DNA from 4 places in the Ensifer sp. GW101-20A05 genome. Region 3 is predicted to be linked to each of the others. Evidence: predicted binding sites of a transcription regulator. Region 3 holds the regulator's gene; each other region holds the start of a gene.
The links. Region 3 encodes PhoB, which activates phosphate uptake and scavenging genes when phosphate is short. Its sites were predicted from a motif close to TGTCATNNANCTGTCAT; they were not measured.

Region 1 (3,629 bases), on a different contig from region 3:
AGCATTTCGCCGACAGGAAAAGCCCGCAGACTGCAAGTTTCCAATTTCTGGGGAATGGGGACCCTGGAGTGCTGGTCCCGCGGCGTTAGGCCGAGCGTCGCAAATCCGCCGCTTCGCCTGTCTCAGGCAATGCCGCCACATCCGTGAGCGCCGGCGATATCCACGGACCGCGGACTTCCGCGGCGCCGCTTGCCTGCGCGCAATCCATCTCGCTTTGCTTTTCGATGCCGCGCACGGCGATCGGCAGGCGCAGTACCTGGCCGGTCTTGATGAGGCAGGCGAGCAGCGCAACGCTGCGCTCGCTGCCGTGGGTCGCCCGGATGGCGGTAAGATCGATGGTCACCTGGTCGGGCTGCAGTTCGGCAATCAGGTTCAAGGGCAAGGATGAACCGGCGCCGCCGCCAAGCACAATCCGCACACCAAGCGCGCGCAACCCCTGGAGATTTTCGGAAATCAGGGCGAGATCTTCGGTCGAAAAGTCCCCGGTGATCTCGATCGTCAGGCGTCCCGGCGGCAAGCTCGCCTCGGCGAGGCATTGCCTGACCTGCGCAACAAAGTCTCGATCCTTGAGTTGCGGGGCGAAGGGGGCGACCGTCAGTCCGGTCGGCGAAGCCCAGCGGGCAGCCTCCGTGCAGGCCGTCTGAAGTGTCCAATAGCCAAGCGAAAGCGCACTCGTGCTCTGCTCAGACGGCTCTATGAAGGCTTCCGCGCCGATGACGCCGCGAAGCGGGTGCCGCCAGCGCAGCAGCGCCTCGAAAGCGCGGATGGCTCCGCTTGCCGTCCCGGCAATCGGCAGGAATTCGAGGAAGAATTCGTCGTTCTCGAGCCCGCGTGCCACATCGCGCTCGGCCTCCGCCCGCTGCCGGGCGGCGTGGGTCAGCGTTTCCGAGTGGAAGGCGTGGCTATTGCCGCTCATCGCCTTCGCCTCGTAGAGCGCCAGGTCCGCACGCTTCAGCACGTCGCCCGTTGCCGTATCGCTTCGCTCGACGAAGGCGATGCCTATGCTGCAGCCGGATGCGACCCGTGCATCGCCAAGATCGAACGGCGCTTCGAACAATGCCTTTACCCGCATTGCGAGTATTTCCGCTTCGACCTGTGACGCGGCATCGGCCGCTGCAAGCACGAACTCATCTCCGCCGAGCCGGTAGACGGTTGCCTCCCCGGAAAAGGCGCGCCTCAGCCGGGCACCGAAGAGTGCAAGCAGCCGGTCGCCGGCATCGTGACCCATCGTATCGTTGATCGCCTTGAACCGGTCGAGATCAAGTAGGAGCAGGGCATTGCGCTCGAAGGCCGGCCCTTCGGCACAAAGCGCCTGACGAATGTCCGCTTCCAGCGCCGCGCGATTTGCGAGACCCGTGAGCTTGTCGCGGTGGACCTCGTGGCGCAAGCGCCGCTCGGCGCGGCGCGCTGCATGCAACTCGTGTTCGAGGCGGCGCGAGTAACGCCAGCGATAGAAGGACCCGCCGAGGAACGGCATGGCGCCAGCCGCAAGCATTGTCGGAACATCCCAATTCGATTGTTTTGCGAGCACGGTTTCCGTCGCCAGCCACGCCGCGGAAACCAGAGCCCCCAATGCCGCGCCGGCAACCGCAAATCGCTGCTCGGGCTTCGGCAGAAACGTTCTTAACATCATGTCGACGCCCCCGAATATGAGCCGGTGCTAGCACGCCAGGGTTTAATGATTTCTTATGGGTGAAAAATAGTATGGCGGCCGTTCGAGCGCGCTCTGGGGGCTGTGGAAACCTCGTCATCAAAGTGTAGCGGAGTCACTTTAGAAGCGGCTAAGTTTCAACTGGATGACCGGCAGAGATGACCGAACTAGCCCCCGACGTCGGCTTTGGCAGAAAAAATCCGAAGCTGAAAAACGCCCTGCTCCAGCACAAGACCTTTTCCCTTGCCGGCCTCTCGGAGCGTCTCTTCGGCCTGCTTTTTTCCGGTCTTGTCTACCCGCAGATCTGGGAAGATCCGATCGTCGACATGGAAGCGATGCAGCTCGGCCCGGAGCACCGGATCGTCACTATCGGCTCCGGCGGCTGCAATATGCTGACCTATCTGTCGGCCGGCCCGCGCAAGATCGACGTCGTCGACCTCAACCCGCACCACATCGCGCTGAACCGCCTCAAGCTCGCGGCCTTCCGCCATCTGCCGAGCCACAAGGATGTCACGCGTTTCCTGGCGACCCAGGGCACGGCCACCAACGTCCAGGCCTTCGACCTCTTCATTGCGCCGAAGCTCGACACCGCGACGCGCAGCTACTGGAACGGCCGCGACCTGACCGGCCGCCGCCGCATCGGCGTCTTCGGCCGCAACATCTATCGCACCGGCCTGCTCGGCCGCTTCATTGCCGCAAGCCACCTGCTCGCCCGTCTACACGGCGTCAACCCGGAAGAATTCGTCCAGGCCGGCTCGATGCGCGAGCAGCGGCAATTCTTCGACGAGCGCCTGGCACCGCTTTTCGATCGCCCCGTCATCCGCTGGATTACCGGCCGCAAGAGCTCGCTATTCGGGCTTGGCATCCCGCCGCAGCAGTTCGACGAGCTGGCAAGCCTCAGCAGCGAGAAGTCGCTCGCCGCCGTGCTGCGCCATCGGCTTGAAAAGCTCACCTGTCACTTTCCGCTGCGGGAAAACTACTTCGCCTGGCAGGCCTTTGGGCGCCGCTATCCGCTGCCGCACGAAGGCGAGCTACCGCCCTACCTCAATGCCCGCGCCTACGAGGCGATCCGCAACAATGCCGAGCGTGTCGAGGTCCACCACGCAAGCTACACCGAGCTCCTGGCGAGCAAGCCGGCGGCTTCCGTCGACCGCTACATCCTGCTCGATGCCCAGGACTGGATGACCGACCAGCAGCTCAACGATCTCTGGACCGAGATCACCCGCACGGCCGATACCGGCGCGATCGTCATCTTCCGCACGGCGGCAGAAGACAGCATCCTGCCCGGCCGTGTCTCCTCGGCCCTGCTCGACCAGTGGCACTACGATGCCGAAGCATCGGTCAAGCTCGGCGCCGAAGACCGCTCCGCCATCTATGGTGGTTTCCACATCTATCGGAAGAAGGCTTGAGCCGATGCGTGAGGCCGGGATTTCGCACGCGCGGCGCATGGACCACATGTACCGCTACCAGCGGCATTTCTACGATCTGACGCGGAAGTACTATCTCTTCGGCCGCGACACGCTGATCCGGGAGATGAACCCGGCCCCCGGTGCCTCTGTGCTCGAAGTCGGCTGCGGCACCGGGCGCAATCTGGCGCTGATCGGCCGCTGCTTCCCTTCGGCCCGTCTCTTCGGCCTGGACATTTCCTCGGAAATGCTGACCTCCGCCGATGCAAAGCTCAACCGTAGCGGCAAGCGCCGTGCCGAACTTCAGGTCGCCGACGCCACGGATTTCGACCCCGCCATCTTCGGCGAGCGCGGCTTCGATCGCATCGTCATCTCCTATTCGCTGTCGATGATCCCCGATTGGCAGAAGGCGATCGAAGCGGCCATCGCCGCGCTCAATCCAGGCGGCTCGCTGCACATCGCCGATTTCGGCCAGCAGGAGCGCCTGCCGGCGAGCTTCCGCCGCGCGCTGCACGGCTGGCTCGATCGCTTCCATGTCACGCCACGCGCAAACCTCTTCGAGGTTCTGCGCG
Region 2 (3,629 bases), on a different contig from region 3:
GAAGGGCACCAATCTGCTCGGCGTCAAGGCCGTCATCGCGCAGTCGTTCGAGCGTATCCACCGCTCGAACCTGGTCGGCATGGGCGTCATCCCCTTCGTCTTCGAAGAAGGCACGACCTGGGAATCGCTGGGCCTCAAGGGCGATGAAATCGTCACCATCGACAACCTCGCCAATGTCCAGCCTCGCGAAAAGCGCGTTGCCAAGGTCACCTATGGCGACGGCAGCGCGAAGGAAATTCCGCTGATCTGCCGGATCGATACGCTGGACGAAGTGACCTACGTCAACAACGGCGGCATCCTGCAGACGGTTCTGCGCGACCTCGCCGCCTGATCGCCAGACCATCGCGAAGCATTGGAGCCGGGACGCCGAGAGGCGACCCGGCTCTTTCTTTGGTTGTCAAATCCCAAAACGTCCCAACACAAGCCTGTGCTCACCCGCCACCTCACTCCAACGTGACTTCCCGTTGATGCGTGGCCGGCGTATGTAATGAACTCCCCCATAAGGAGTAGGCCGACGGCCCCCAACGAAGTGACGCCATGACATCCGCAGACCGTTCTTTCATTCGCCCTTTTGCACTGGCTTTCGGGCTGTTCGCAGCCGCTGGTGCACCGGCCGGGGCACAGGACGGACAGGTGATCAAAGGCGTCGTGGAACTGTTCACCAGCCAGGGCTGTTCCTCCTGCCCGCCGGCCGATGCGGCGCTGAAGGCGCTTGTCGATGGCGGTGATGTCGTGGCGCTCGCCTACCATGTCGACTACTGGAACTATCTCGGTTGGGCCGACACACTGGCCTCCAAGGAAAATACCGAACGGCAATATGCCTATGCCCGGATGCTCGGTCGCAATGGCGTCTATACGCCCCAGGCGATCCTGAACGGGCGCGACCATGTCAACGGCGGCAATCTTCAGGCGATCAAAACGCGGCTGGAGACAATGAAGGCCGAAGGCAAGGGGCTTGCCGTTCCCGTCGAGGCGAAGATCCAGGGCGAAGAAATCCAGATCAACGTCGGTAGCGGCATCGGCAAGGCGAACGTCGTCGTCGTCTATTTCGACCGCGCGAAAGTGGTGAAGATGGAGAAGGGGGAGAACAGCGGCAAGGAAATCCCCTACTGGCATGCCGTGCGCGACATTCAGACGATCGGCATGTGGGACGGAAAGCCGGCAACCTTCACCCTTCCCGCAACAGTTCTGACCGAGCGCCCCGGCAACAGTGGCTGTGCCGTTCTCTTGCAATCGATGAAGGACAAGGAAACGCCGGGCGCGATCATCGGCGCCACGGCGGTGCTCGCCGGCCCGCAAGGCAAGTTGTAAGCGGGCGCGGCGCAAGGGGGTGGTTCGGCCCGGCAGCATCGAGGGGCTGGGGCTGAGGGTTCGAAGTTACCGGACCGAACCGGCCATGGCTGCGTTCGGTGAACTCCCGCAGCATGACGACCTGACCGGACATACGGTGGCAACGACTCTGTCCGTCAGCGCTCGCGAGTTTTGCGGTGAATTGGGGCGGCGATTTGACTGAAATGGGGCAGAGGTAAGAAATGCCCTCTTCGTCCAACGGCTTCCGGCTTGCTTTTCGGCTCACGTCAGGCACACTGTTATCGTTCTGTCACAACAGAAGGCCGGATTGCCGATGACCGATGAGCCGGATTTGCCGCAAGGCGAGGCGCGCCATCAGCGCGAGACCACTTCCGAAGTGGTCGTCCATCTTCACGAATACAAGAACGCCAAGAACCCTCCCCCCATCACTTTCCATCGCCGCGAGTTGGACCAGATCCTTTGGGTCTACGGTCGAATGGTCGGCGAAGGCGAATGGCGGGACTACGCCATCGACCACCTGAAGGACCGCGCGGTCTTCTCGGTGTTCAAGCGTTCGGGAGAAATGCCGCTCTACCGGATCGAGAAGAACCCGAAGCTGTCGACGAAACAGGGCGCCTATAGCGTGCTGAACATTCACGGCACGATCCTGAAACGCGGCCACGAGCTCGCCCAGGTGCTCAAGGTGTTCGACAAGGTCCTGAAGCTGGTGGAAACCTGAAGCAGGTCGCGCAAAACTGCGCAGCGGTTTTGCAATAACGACCTGCGAAATATCAGAAGCTTGAAGCGCTGGGAGCGGACCTGCAAGATCGCGACGCGCCTTAAGACCTGATCCGCACCGGCGTCCCGGTGAGATGCGCGGCGACCTCTTCCGACGCAGGGCTTTGACCCGCCCCGGGACGGCCGACTGCAATCAGCGCATGTCGGGCGTCCGCGAGGCGACGATCAGTTCTGATAGAGCGTGTCTGGATAGACGTCTTCCGGCGGATCGCTCTTCTGGCCCTCGCCAAGCGCGAGCTGCATGATCGCCGTGTCGAGCCAACGGCCATGCTTGAAGCCGGTCGCTTTCATCGTGCCCTGATGCTCGAAGCCGAGCGAACTGTGTACGGCGATCGATGCCGGGTGGGCACCGCCGATCACCGCAACCATCTGCCGGAAGCCGAGCTCGGTGCAACGACGAATGAGTTCGACGAGCAGCGCCTTGCCAGCACCCTTGCCGCGCGCTTCCGGCGCCAGGTAGATCGAATCCTCGACCAGAAAGCGATAGGCCGTGCGCGTCCGGAAGGCGGACGCATAGGCATAGCCGACGATCGATCCGCTGCCATCGCATGCGACCACATAGGGGTAGCCGTTGCCGATGATCGTCTCGAAGCGGTTTCGCATCTCCGCTTCGGAAGGAGGTTCGATCTCATAGGTGGCGACGCCGTTCAGTACGGATTCGCGATAGATCGCTGCGATGGCAGGAAGGTCGGCCAAGGTGGCGTCACGCAGACTCAGGGACATGGCGGTAAACTGCATCTCGAGGTTTCGTCGTCCTTTACTCCCATGGGGGCCGGGACGCGATCAACTATTTCCGGCAACAAAAAAGGCGGCCGAGGCCGCCTTTTCCGCTATTCGTTTCAAGCTTAGTTGTTCCGGTTGCCCATGAACTGCAGCAGGAACATGAACAGGTTGATGAAGTCGAGGTAGAGCGTCAGCGCGCCCATGATCGCCTTGCGGCCGGCAACGGTGCTGTCATCGGCTTCGTAGTACATTTCCTTGATCTTCTGCGTGTCGTAGGCGGTGAGGCCAGCGAAGATCAGAACACCGATCACGGAGATCGCGAAGCCGAGGGCCGACGAAGCAAGGAAGATGTTGACGATCGACGCGATGATCAGGCCGAAGAGGCCCATGATCAGGAACGTGCCGAAGCCCGACAGGTCCTTCTTGGTCGTGTAGCCGTAGAGCGACAGAGCGCCGAACGAAGCGGCCGTGACGAAGAACGTCTGCACGATGCTCTGGCCGGTGAAGACCAGGAAGATCGACGACAGAGACAGGCCCATCAGGGCGGCATAGATCCAGAACGTCGTCTGTGCTGCGGAGACGCTCATCGAATTAATGCGGAAGCTCATGAAGAAGACCATCGCCAGCGGCGCCAGCATCACGACCCACTTCAGGGGCGAAGCGTAGATGAGCTGGGCGAATGCCGGATTGGAGGCGGCAAGCGCATAGGTTCCGTAAGCTGCCACGCCGGTGATCGCCAGGCCCAGGGCCATCAGGTTGTAGACCTTCAGCATGTACGCGCGAAGGCCCTCATCGATCACGGCACCCGCCTGAGCGCC
Region 3 (3,629 bases):
TCTCGATGATGCCGAGCGTCAGATCGGCGAGAAGGCGATCGTCACGATCGCCAAGCGCCAGCCGGTCGCCGCCGACCTTCGCGAGATCATGGGGTCGATCCGCATCGCCTCCGACCTGGAGCGTGTCGGCGACCTCGGCAAGAACACTGCCAAACGCGTGATCGCGGTTGCCGGTTCGGGCATCCCGCGCAAGCTCGCCCGCGGTCTCGAGCACCTCGCCGAGCTCGCTCTGGTGCAGCTCAAGGAAGTGCTCGACGTCTATGCGTCGCGTTCGCCGGAAAAGGCCAACAGCATTCGTGAGCGCGACGAGGAGATCGACGCGATCTACACCTCGCTGTTCCGCGAGTTGCTCACCTACATGATGGAAGATCCGCGCAACATCACGCCCTGCACGCATCTTCTGTTCTGTGCCAAGAACATCGAGCGTATCGGCGACCACGCGACCAACATCGCCGAGACGATCTATTACATGGCGACGGGTGCCCAGCCGGAGGGCGAGCGCCCGAAGGATGACAACACGTCGACGTTGGGCTCGGTCAACGACTAGAAGGTTGGAGCGGGATGCGGGGGACAACCGCATACACTTTTCCTCATCCCGCTCTGGCGTTAAACGCGCCGTTCGCAATGCATGCCCCATGAATATCATCCGGTCGCGGCTTCGGTCGCGGCCCCGAATTCCTGTATCTGAAGCATGCGGTTTTCGCCCCGCCTTTGAAAACGGCGGATGTGCTCCAGATTTAGAGTGTCTGAGTGCCGGCCGGTCCGCTGGACCCGCGCGGCGCTCGCGGTAAGGAGACGTTACCTGATGTTGCCAAAAATCGCCGTGGTCGAAGACGAAGAGGCGCTGAGCGTCCTGCTGCGTTACAATCTGGAAGCTGAAGGCTTCGACGTCGATACGATCCTCAGGGGTGACGAGGCGGAGATCCGGCTACAGGAACGCCTGCCCGACCTTCTGATCCTCGACTGGATGTTGCCTGGCGTCTCCGGCATCGAGCTTTGCCGTAGGTTGCGCCAGCGCCCGGAGACGGAGCGGCTGCCGATTATCATGCTGACGGCGCGCGGCGAGGAAAGCGAGCGCGTTCGCGGTCTGGCGACCGGTGCCGACGACTATGTGGTCAAGCCCTTCTCCACGCCGGAGCTGATGGCCCGCGTCAAGGCGATGCTCCGCCGGGCGAAGCCCGAAGTTCTCTCGACGCTGCTGCGCTGCGGCGACATCGAGCTCGACCGGGAAACCCATCGCGTCCATCGCCGCAGCCGCGAAGTTCGCCTGGGGCCGACAGAGTTCCGCCTGCTGGAGTTCCTGATGTCCTCTCCGGGCCGTGTCTTCTCGCGCTCGCAGTTGCTGGACGGCGTCTGGGGCCACGACATCTATGTCGACGAGCGGACCGTCGACGTGCATGTCGGCCGCCTGCGCAAGGCGCTGAACTTCTCGACCATGCCTGATGTCATCCGCACCGTGCGCGGCGCCGGCTACTCGCTCGAAAGCTGAGAAGGGCAAACAGAAGTCAATAAAAAAGGGGCCGATCGGCCCCTTTCGTTTTGGTCCTGTGCGGATCCTTAGCGCATCCGACGGCGCTCGGCGGACGGCTGGTAGGCAAGCCGCGCATGAAAGCTGCAATAGGGCGAAGCTTCCGGGGAATCGTTGCCGCAGAAGTGGAACTCTTCCTTCAGCGGGTCGCCGATCGGCCACTTGCAGGTGCGTTCCGTGAGCTGGGTTAGCTCGAGGCGGCGCGACATCGGCACGACCACGTCGGTCTGGATGCTGAAATCCTGCTCGGCAACGAGATCGACTTCGATCTCTTCCTTGAGAACGGTGGCGCCGGACGGACGGGCAACGGTGCGGGTCGAAACGCGCGAGGCGTAGTTCGGAGCGCGCGGCGCCGAGGTCGGCCGCTTCGGGCGGGCCGCCGCAGTGGTGCTGCCGCCGGCTTTGGCACGGCCTGGAAGGCTCAGGCGATGAACCTTGCCGATGACAGCGTTACGGCTGACGCCGCCGAGCTGTGCCGCGATCTGGCTTGCGCTCAGGCCCTCGGACCAAAGCTTCTTCAGTTTCTCCACCCGCTCGTCAGTCCAGTTCATTTCTGCACTCTCCGTTCTCAGCGTTGGGGATGGCAGAATCCCTCACCGCACCCCGGTTGAATCCCGAGGTTGCAAACGCGATAACTCTTTTGGTGACTAGGTCCGCCGCATGCGTCTAGTAATTGAATGTTAACGTACTGACCGTCGGACTCCGTGGCAAGAGTCCCGGGATTCACGCCGAATCGATTTCGTAGTTTTCCCCAACTTGCTCGGCTGGCGTTGCATTTTTGCAAGCCCTTCCGGGCGATTTTTTCGCCGCCGGGAAACGGGCTTCTCTGTTGCACTGCAAGGCTTGGTTTTATTGACATTGCGGCGCGAAATAGGAATAGTGCCTGCGCCGCCGAAAGGCGGCATTTTTGATTTTTATCGGGCCGCATGAAGCAGCGGGACCGATGCCGACTGGAGTAAGGAGAGCCTCGCATGACTGCAACCACGCCGCTTTACGATACCTACATGCGCGCGCCGTTGCGTTTCGAGCGAGGAGAGGGCGTCTGGCTGATCGCCGAAGACGGCTCGCGCTATCTCGACTTCGCCGCCGGCGTTGCCGTGAACTCGCTCGGCCACGCGCATCCGCATCTCGTCGAGGCGCTGAAGGCGCAGGCCGAGAAGGTCTGGCACCTTTCCAACCTTTACGAAGTTCCCGGTCAGGAAAGTCTTGGACGCCGCTTGGCGGCCGTCACCTTTGCCGATCGGGTCTTCTTCACCAATTCCGGTGCGGAAGCGCTGGAATGCGCGATCAAGACGGCGCGGCGGTACCACTTCGCCAAAGGCCAGCCGGAGAAGTTTCACATCATCACCTTCGAGGGCGCGTTCCACGGTCGCACGATCGCGACGATCGCCGCCGGTGGTCAGCAAAAGTACATTGAAGGTTTCGGGCCAAAGGCCCCAGGGTTCTACCAGGTTCCGTTCGGCGACATCGCGGCCGTCAAGAATGCGATCACCGAGGAGACCGCCGCGATCCTGATCGAGCCGATCCAGGGCGAGGGCGGCATCCGTCCCGCGACCAAGGAATTCATGCAGGAACTGCGCGCCCTCTGCGACGAATTCGGCCTGCTCCTGATCCTCGACGAGGTTCAGACCGGCGTCGGCCGCACCGGCAAGCTTTTTGCCCATGAGTGGACGGGCATCCGCCCGGATATCATGGCCGTTGCCAAGGGTATCGGTGGCGGCTTCCCGCTCGGCGCTTGCCTGGCGACGGAAGAGGCGGCCGCCGGCATGGTGGCGGGCACGCATGGCTCGACCTATGGCGGCAATCCGCTGGCGATGGCCGTCGGCAACGCCGTGCTCGACGTCATCCTCGCTGATGGCTTCCTCGCCCATGTGCGCGACGTCGCGCTCGTCTTCCGCCAGGGCCTTGCTTCGCTGAAGGATCGCTATCCCGATGTCATCGAGGATATCCGCGGCGATGGCCTGATGCTGGGCATCAAGGTGAAGGGCCCCTCGGCCGATCTCCTGAAGGAGATCCGCGCCGAGAAGCTCCTGGCCGTGCCGGCCGGCGACAACGTGTTGCGCCTGCTGCCGCCGTTGACTGTGACGGCGGAGGAAGCACG
Region 4 (3,629 bases), on a different contig from region 3:
GCTGTAGGAAATATCCGGATAGAGCAGCGGAGAGTCGTGCTTCAGGAGGCCGGCGAAGATATGGGCCAGCACCTCGTCCGAGCCGTTGCCGACGAAGACTTCTTCCGCCGTCACGCCATAGCGCGCGGCGATCGCCTGGCGAAGCTTCAGCGCCAGCGGGTCGGGATAAAGGCGGAGATCGCTGCTTGCTGCAGCACCGATCGCGTCGAGCACGTTTTGCGAGGGACCGTAGGGGCATTCGTTGGTGTTGAGCTTCACCAGATTGGCGATGCGCGGCTGCTCGCCCGGGACGTAGGGCTTGAGCTTGGAGACGATCGGCGACCAGAATTTGCTCACGGGGCTAGTTCCTGCGGTTGGCGACGAAGCGGGCGGTATCGACGAGAATGGCAGAGCGCTCGCCATAGGGCGCGAGCAGGGCTTCGGCTTCTGCGACCAGTTGCTCCAGCCGCTCCTCTGCCCAGACCTGGCCGTGCAGCGCGACGAGCGTGCCTTTGCCGCGAGCGGCGTCCTTGCCGGTCGCCTTGCCCATGGTCTCTGCGTCAGCGGTGAGGTCGAGCAGGTCGTCGGCGAGCTGGAAGGCAAGGCCGATCTTTTCGCCGAAGTGGCGAAGCCGGGCGCGGTCGTTTTCCGATGCGCCGGCGACGATGGCGCCCGCTTCGCAGGCGAAGCGGATGAGGGCGCCGGTTTTCATGGCCTGCAGCGTCACGATGCCGGCCTCGTCGGGCGGCGACTTCTCTGCTGCCAGATCGAGCGCCTGTCCGCCAGCCATGCCGCCGTGGCCGGCGGCGCGTCCGAGCGCCAGGATCAGCTCCACTTTCTGGCCGTCCGTCAACAGCGTTTCGGGGGCCGCGATGATGTCGAAGGCGAAGGTCAGCAGGCTGTCGCCGGCGAGGATCGCGGTTGCCTCGTCGAAGGCCCTGTGCACCGTCGGCTGGCCGCGCCTGATATCGTCGTCATCCATCGCCGGCAGGTCGTCATGGACGAGGGAATAGCAATGTACGCATTCGAGTGCCGCGCCGACGCGCAAGGATGCATCGAGGCCGCCGCCGAGAAGATCCGCACATTCGATCACCAGGAAGGGGCGCAGACGCTTGCCGCCGTTCAGCACGCCGTGCCGCATGGCCGCGAGCAGGTTTGTCGGTCGCGTGATCTCGTCGACCGCCGTCGCCGAGCCGAGCAGGCGCTCGAGCAGAGCTTCGACGGCGCGGGCATTGCCGGTGAGGCGGCGGGTGAAGGGCGATGTGTCCTGGCTCATGCGCGCTCTTTGGCACGGGCGAAGAGGGCTTTCAACGGGGATTCGTGTCGCAGCGGCGCGCTTTCCCTGGGACAGCCGCCTGGGCGCCTTGCCTTTTACCAGAAAGCCCGTTCAACTTTGCCGGACCATACACTAAGAGAAGCGGATGGACAGCGAGGTGAACAGTCAGGCCGTGAACGTCGTTCCGGAAGCGCGCGAGGAGGGCGAAGTGCCTTCCAGTCGCTGGTCGTCGCTTCGCCGGACGTTGCGCACGAAACGCCGCCAGATCATCCTGGCTGTCCTGGGTTTCGTTGCCCTGCCCTATGTGCTGATCGTTCTCTATCTCTTCGAGTTCGTCCACCCGGTCTCCACCTTGATGCTGCGCGATCTCGTTCTACTTCGCGGCTACGACCGCCAATGGGTCGATTTCGAAAACATCTCGCCGGTGCTCGTCCAATCGGTGATGATGTCAGAGGACGGTCAGTTCTGCGCCCATGACGGCGTCGACTGGGGCCAGATGCGCGGCGTGGTCGAGGATGCGCTTGAAGGGGAATCGACCCGTGGCGCCAGCACCATCCCGATGCAGACCGTCAAGAACCTCTACCTCTGGAACGGCCGCTCCTTCCTGCGCAAGGGCATGGAGCTGCCGCTGGCGGTCGCTGCCGATTTCGTCTGGAGCAAGCGGCGGATGATGGAGATCTATTTGAACGTCGCCGAATGGGGTGATGGGATCTACGGTATCGAGGCGGCGGCCCGCCACCATTTCGGCGTTTCCGCGGCGAAGCTCTCGCGCCGGCAGGCCGCACTGCTTGCGGTTTCGCTGCCCAACCCGAAAGAGCGCAATGCCGGCAAACCCGGCCGTGGGCTCAAGCGTCTGGCGAATTTGATCGAGCGTCGCGCCAGCCGCTCCGGCGGCTACATCACCTGCCTTTATGATTGAGATCAGACCTTTTCATTGGATGCGGTTGCCGGGGGATGTCATCCTGGCTTCGTAGAGTTCTGCCATCTGGGCCCTCTCTCCATTCAAAAGGCCCGATCGCTCCCATGACCTCGATTTCCCCTTCGCTTCTCGCCTTTGGCCGCAACGCGGACACCATTCCGCCGAAGCATCTCGGAACCCGCTACGCCACGGACGGCCGCTTCCTGCGTGAGCCGGGCAACACGGTCGTCTCCCACGTCACCGCCGGATCGCCGTCCGAGACGGCCGTGCTTGCCGTGCGCGAGCGTCTGATGGCGATGCCCGAGGCGGGGCAGTTCGCCTTCACGCATCCGTCCAGCCTGCACATGACGATCTTCCAGGGCATCATCGAATATCGTCGCAGGCTACCCTATTGGCCCGTCGATATGGCGCTCGATACACCGATCGATGTGATGACCGAACACTACTGTGCGCGGCTGAGGCACTTTGCGCCGTTGCAGCCCTTCCGTGCCCGCGTGACCGAGATCACGCCAACCGGTCTCGCGCTTGAAGGCGACAGCGTCGCCGATCGGGCTTGCCTCAAGGCCTGGCGCGATGCTTTCGCCGAAGTCTTCGGCTATCGCCATCCTGATCATGACGACTATGCGTTTCACATCACCTTCGCCTATGTCATCGACTGGCTCGATGACGCGGCACTGCCGCGCTGGCAGGAAATGTTGAGCGAACAACTCGCCTGCCTCAGGGAGCGGGCGCCCGTGATCGAGCTCGATCCGCCGGCCTTCTGCTCGTTCGAGGACATGAACCATTTCGAGGAACTGATCGTTTTCTCGGACAGATCAGCAATCACGGCCAGCAATTAAGGCCAGCATCAAGGAATGTAGATGACCGGACTTACCCTTTACGTCGGCAACAAGAACTATTCGTCCTGGTCGATGCGGCCCTGGATGGCGATGACCGCCGCGGGCATCGCCTTCGAGGACGTGGTCATTCCCTTCGATTTCGCGGCCGGCAATCCTGATATCCGCGCGATCTCGCCGACCGGAAAGGTGCCGCTGCTGCGCCACGGCGATCTGCTCGTCTGGGAATCGCTGGCGATCATCGAATATGTCGCCGAGCTCTTTCCCGACGCCGGGCTTTGGCCGTCCGATCGCCAGGCCCGCGCCCGGGCCCGCAGCTATTCCATGGAGATGCTCTCCGGTTTCAGGGCGCTGCGCGGTGCCTGCCCGATGAACATCCGCCGGGAGAGGCGGGCGCTTCAGGTGGATGCCGACGTTCGCGCTGATGTCGTGCGCATCGAGCAGATCTGGAAGGAGGCGCTTGCCCACTCCGGCGGGCCGTTCCTCTTCGGATCCTTCAGCGCGGCCGATGCAATGTACGCGCCTGTGGTCAACCGCTTCGACGTCTACGATCTCGTTGCGGATCAAGAAACGCTCGGCTACATGCAACGGGTGAAGGCACATTTCGCTTTCCGGAAGT

Region 1: AC070A_RS02735 (BtaA family protein) is a predicted target of PhoB. The motif match lies at 1,746-1,762, and genes of this name have one in related genera.
Region 2: AC070A_RS15410 (DUF2794 domain-containing protein) is a predicted target of PhoB. The motif match lies at 1,588-1,604, and genes of this name have one in related genera.
Region 4: AC070A_RS15220 (DUF1868 domain-containing protein) is a predicted target of PhoB. The motif match lies at 2,211-2,227, and genes of this name have one in related genera.

The regions. Positions count from the first base shown of each region.
Region 1 is NZ_JBWKZT010000001.1:524,118-527,746, forward strand. Features, by position in the region: gene AC070A_RS02730 (putative bifunctional diguanylate cyclase/phosphodiesterase) at 86-1,633, opposite strand; gene AC070A_RS02735 (BtaA family protein) at 1,810-3,060, shown strand; gene AC070A_RS02740 (class I SAM-dependent methyltransferase) at 3,065-3,629, shown strand, end outside.
Region 2 is NZ_JBWKZT010000005.1:216,657-220,285, reverse strand. Features, by position in the region: gene acnA (aconitate hydratase AcnA) at 1-331, shown strand, start outside; gene AC070A_RS15415 (DUF1223 domain-containing protein) at 538-1,311, shown strand; gene AC070A_RS15410 (DUF2794 domain-containing protein) at 1,625-2,029, shown strand; gene AC070A_RS15405 (GNAT family N-acetyltransferase) at 2,254-2,811, opposite strand; gene AC070A_RS15400 (Bax inhibitor-1/YccA family protein) at 2,934-3,629, opposite strand, start outside.
Region 3 is NZ_JBWKZT010000003.1:464,058-467,686, forward strand. Features, by position in the region: gene phoU (phosphate signaling complex protein PhoU) at 1-547, shown strand, start outside; gene phoB (phosphate regulon transcriptional regulator PhoB) at 806-1,489, shown strand; gene AC070A_RS11475 (GcrA family cell cycle regulator) at 1,558-2,079, opposite strand; gene AC070A_RS11480 (aspartate aminotransferase family protein) at 2,500-3,629, shown strand, end outside.
Region 4 is NZ_JBWKZT010000005.1:176,908-180,536, forward strand. Features, by position in the region: gene hisC (histidinol-phosphate transaminase) at 1-336, opposite strand, end outside; gene AC070A_RS15210 (polyprenyl synthetase family protein) at 341-1,255, opposite strand; gene mtgA (monofunctional biosynthetic peptidoglycan transglycosylase) at 1,401-2,174, shown strand; gene AC070A_RS15220 (DUF1868 domain-containing protein) at 2,279-3,013, shown strand; gene AC070A_RS15225 (glutathione S-transferase family protein) at 3,035-3,629, shown strand, end outside.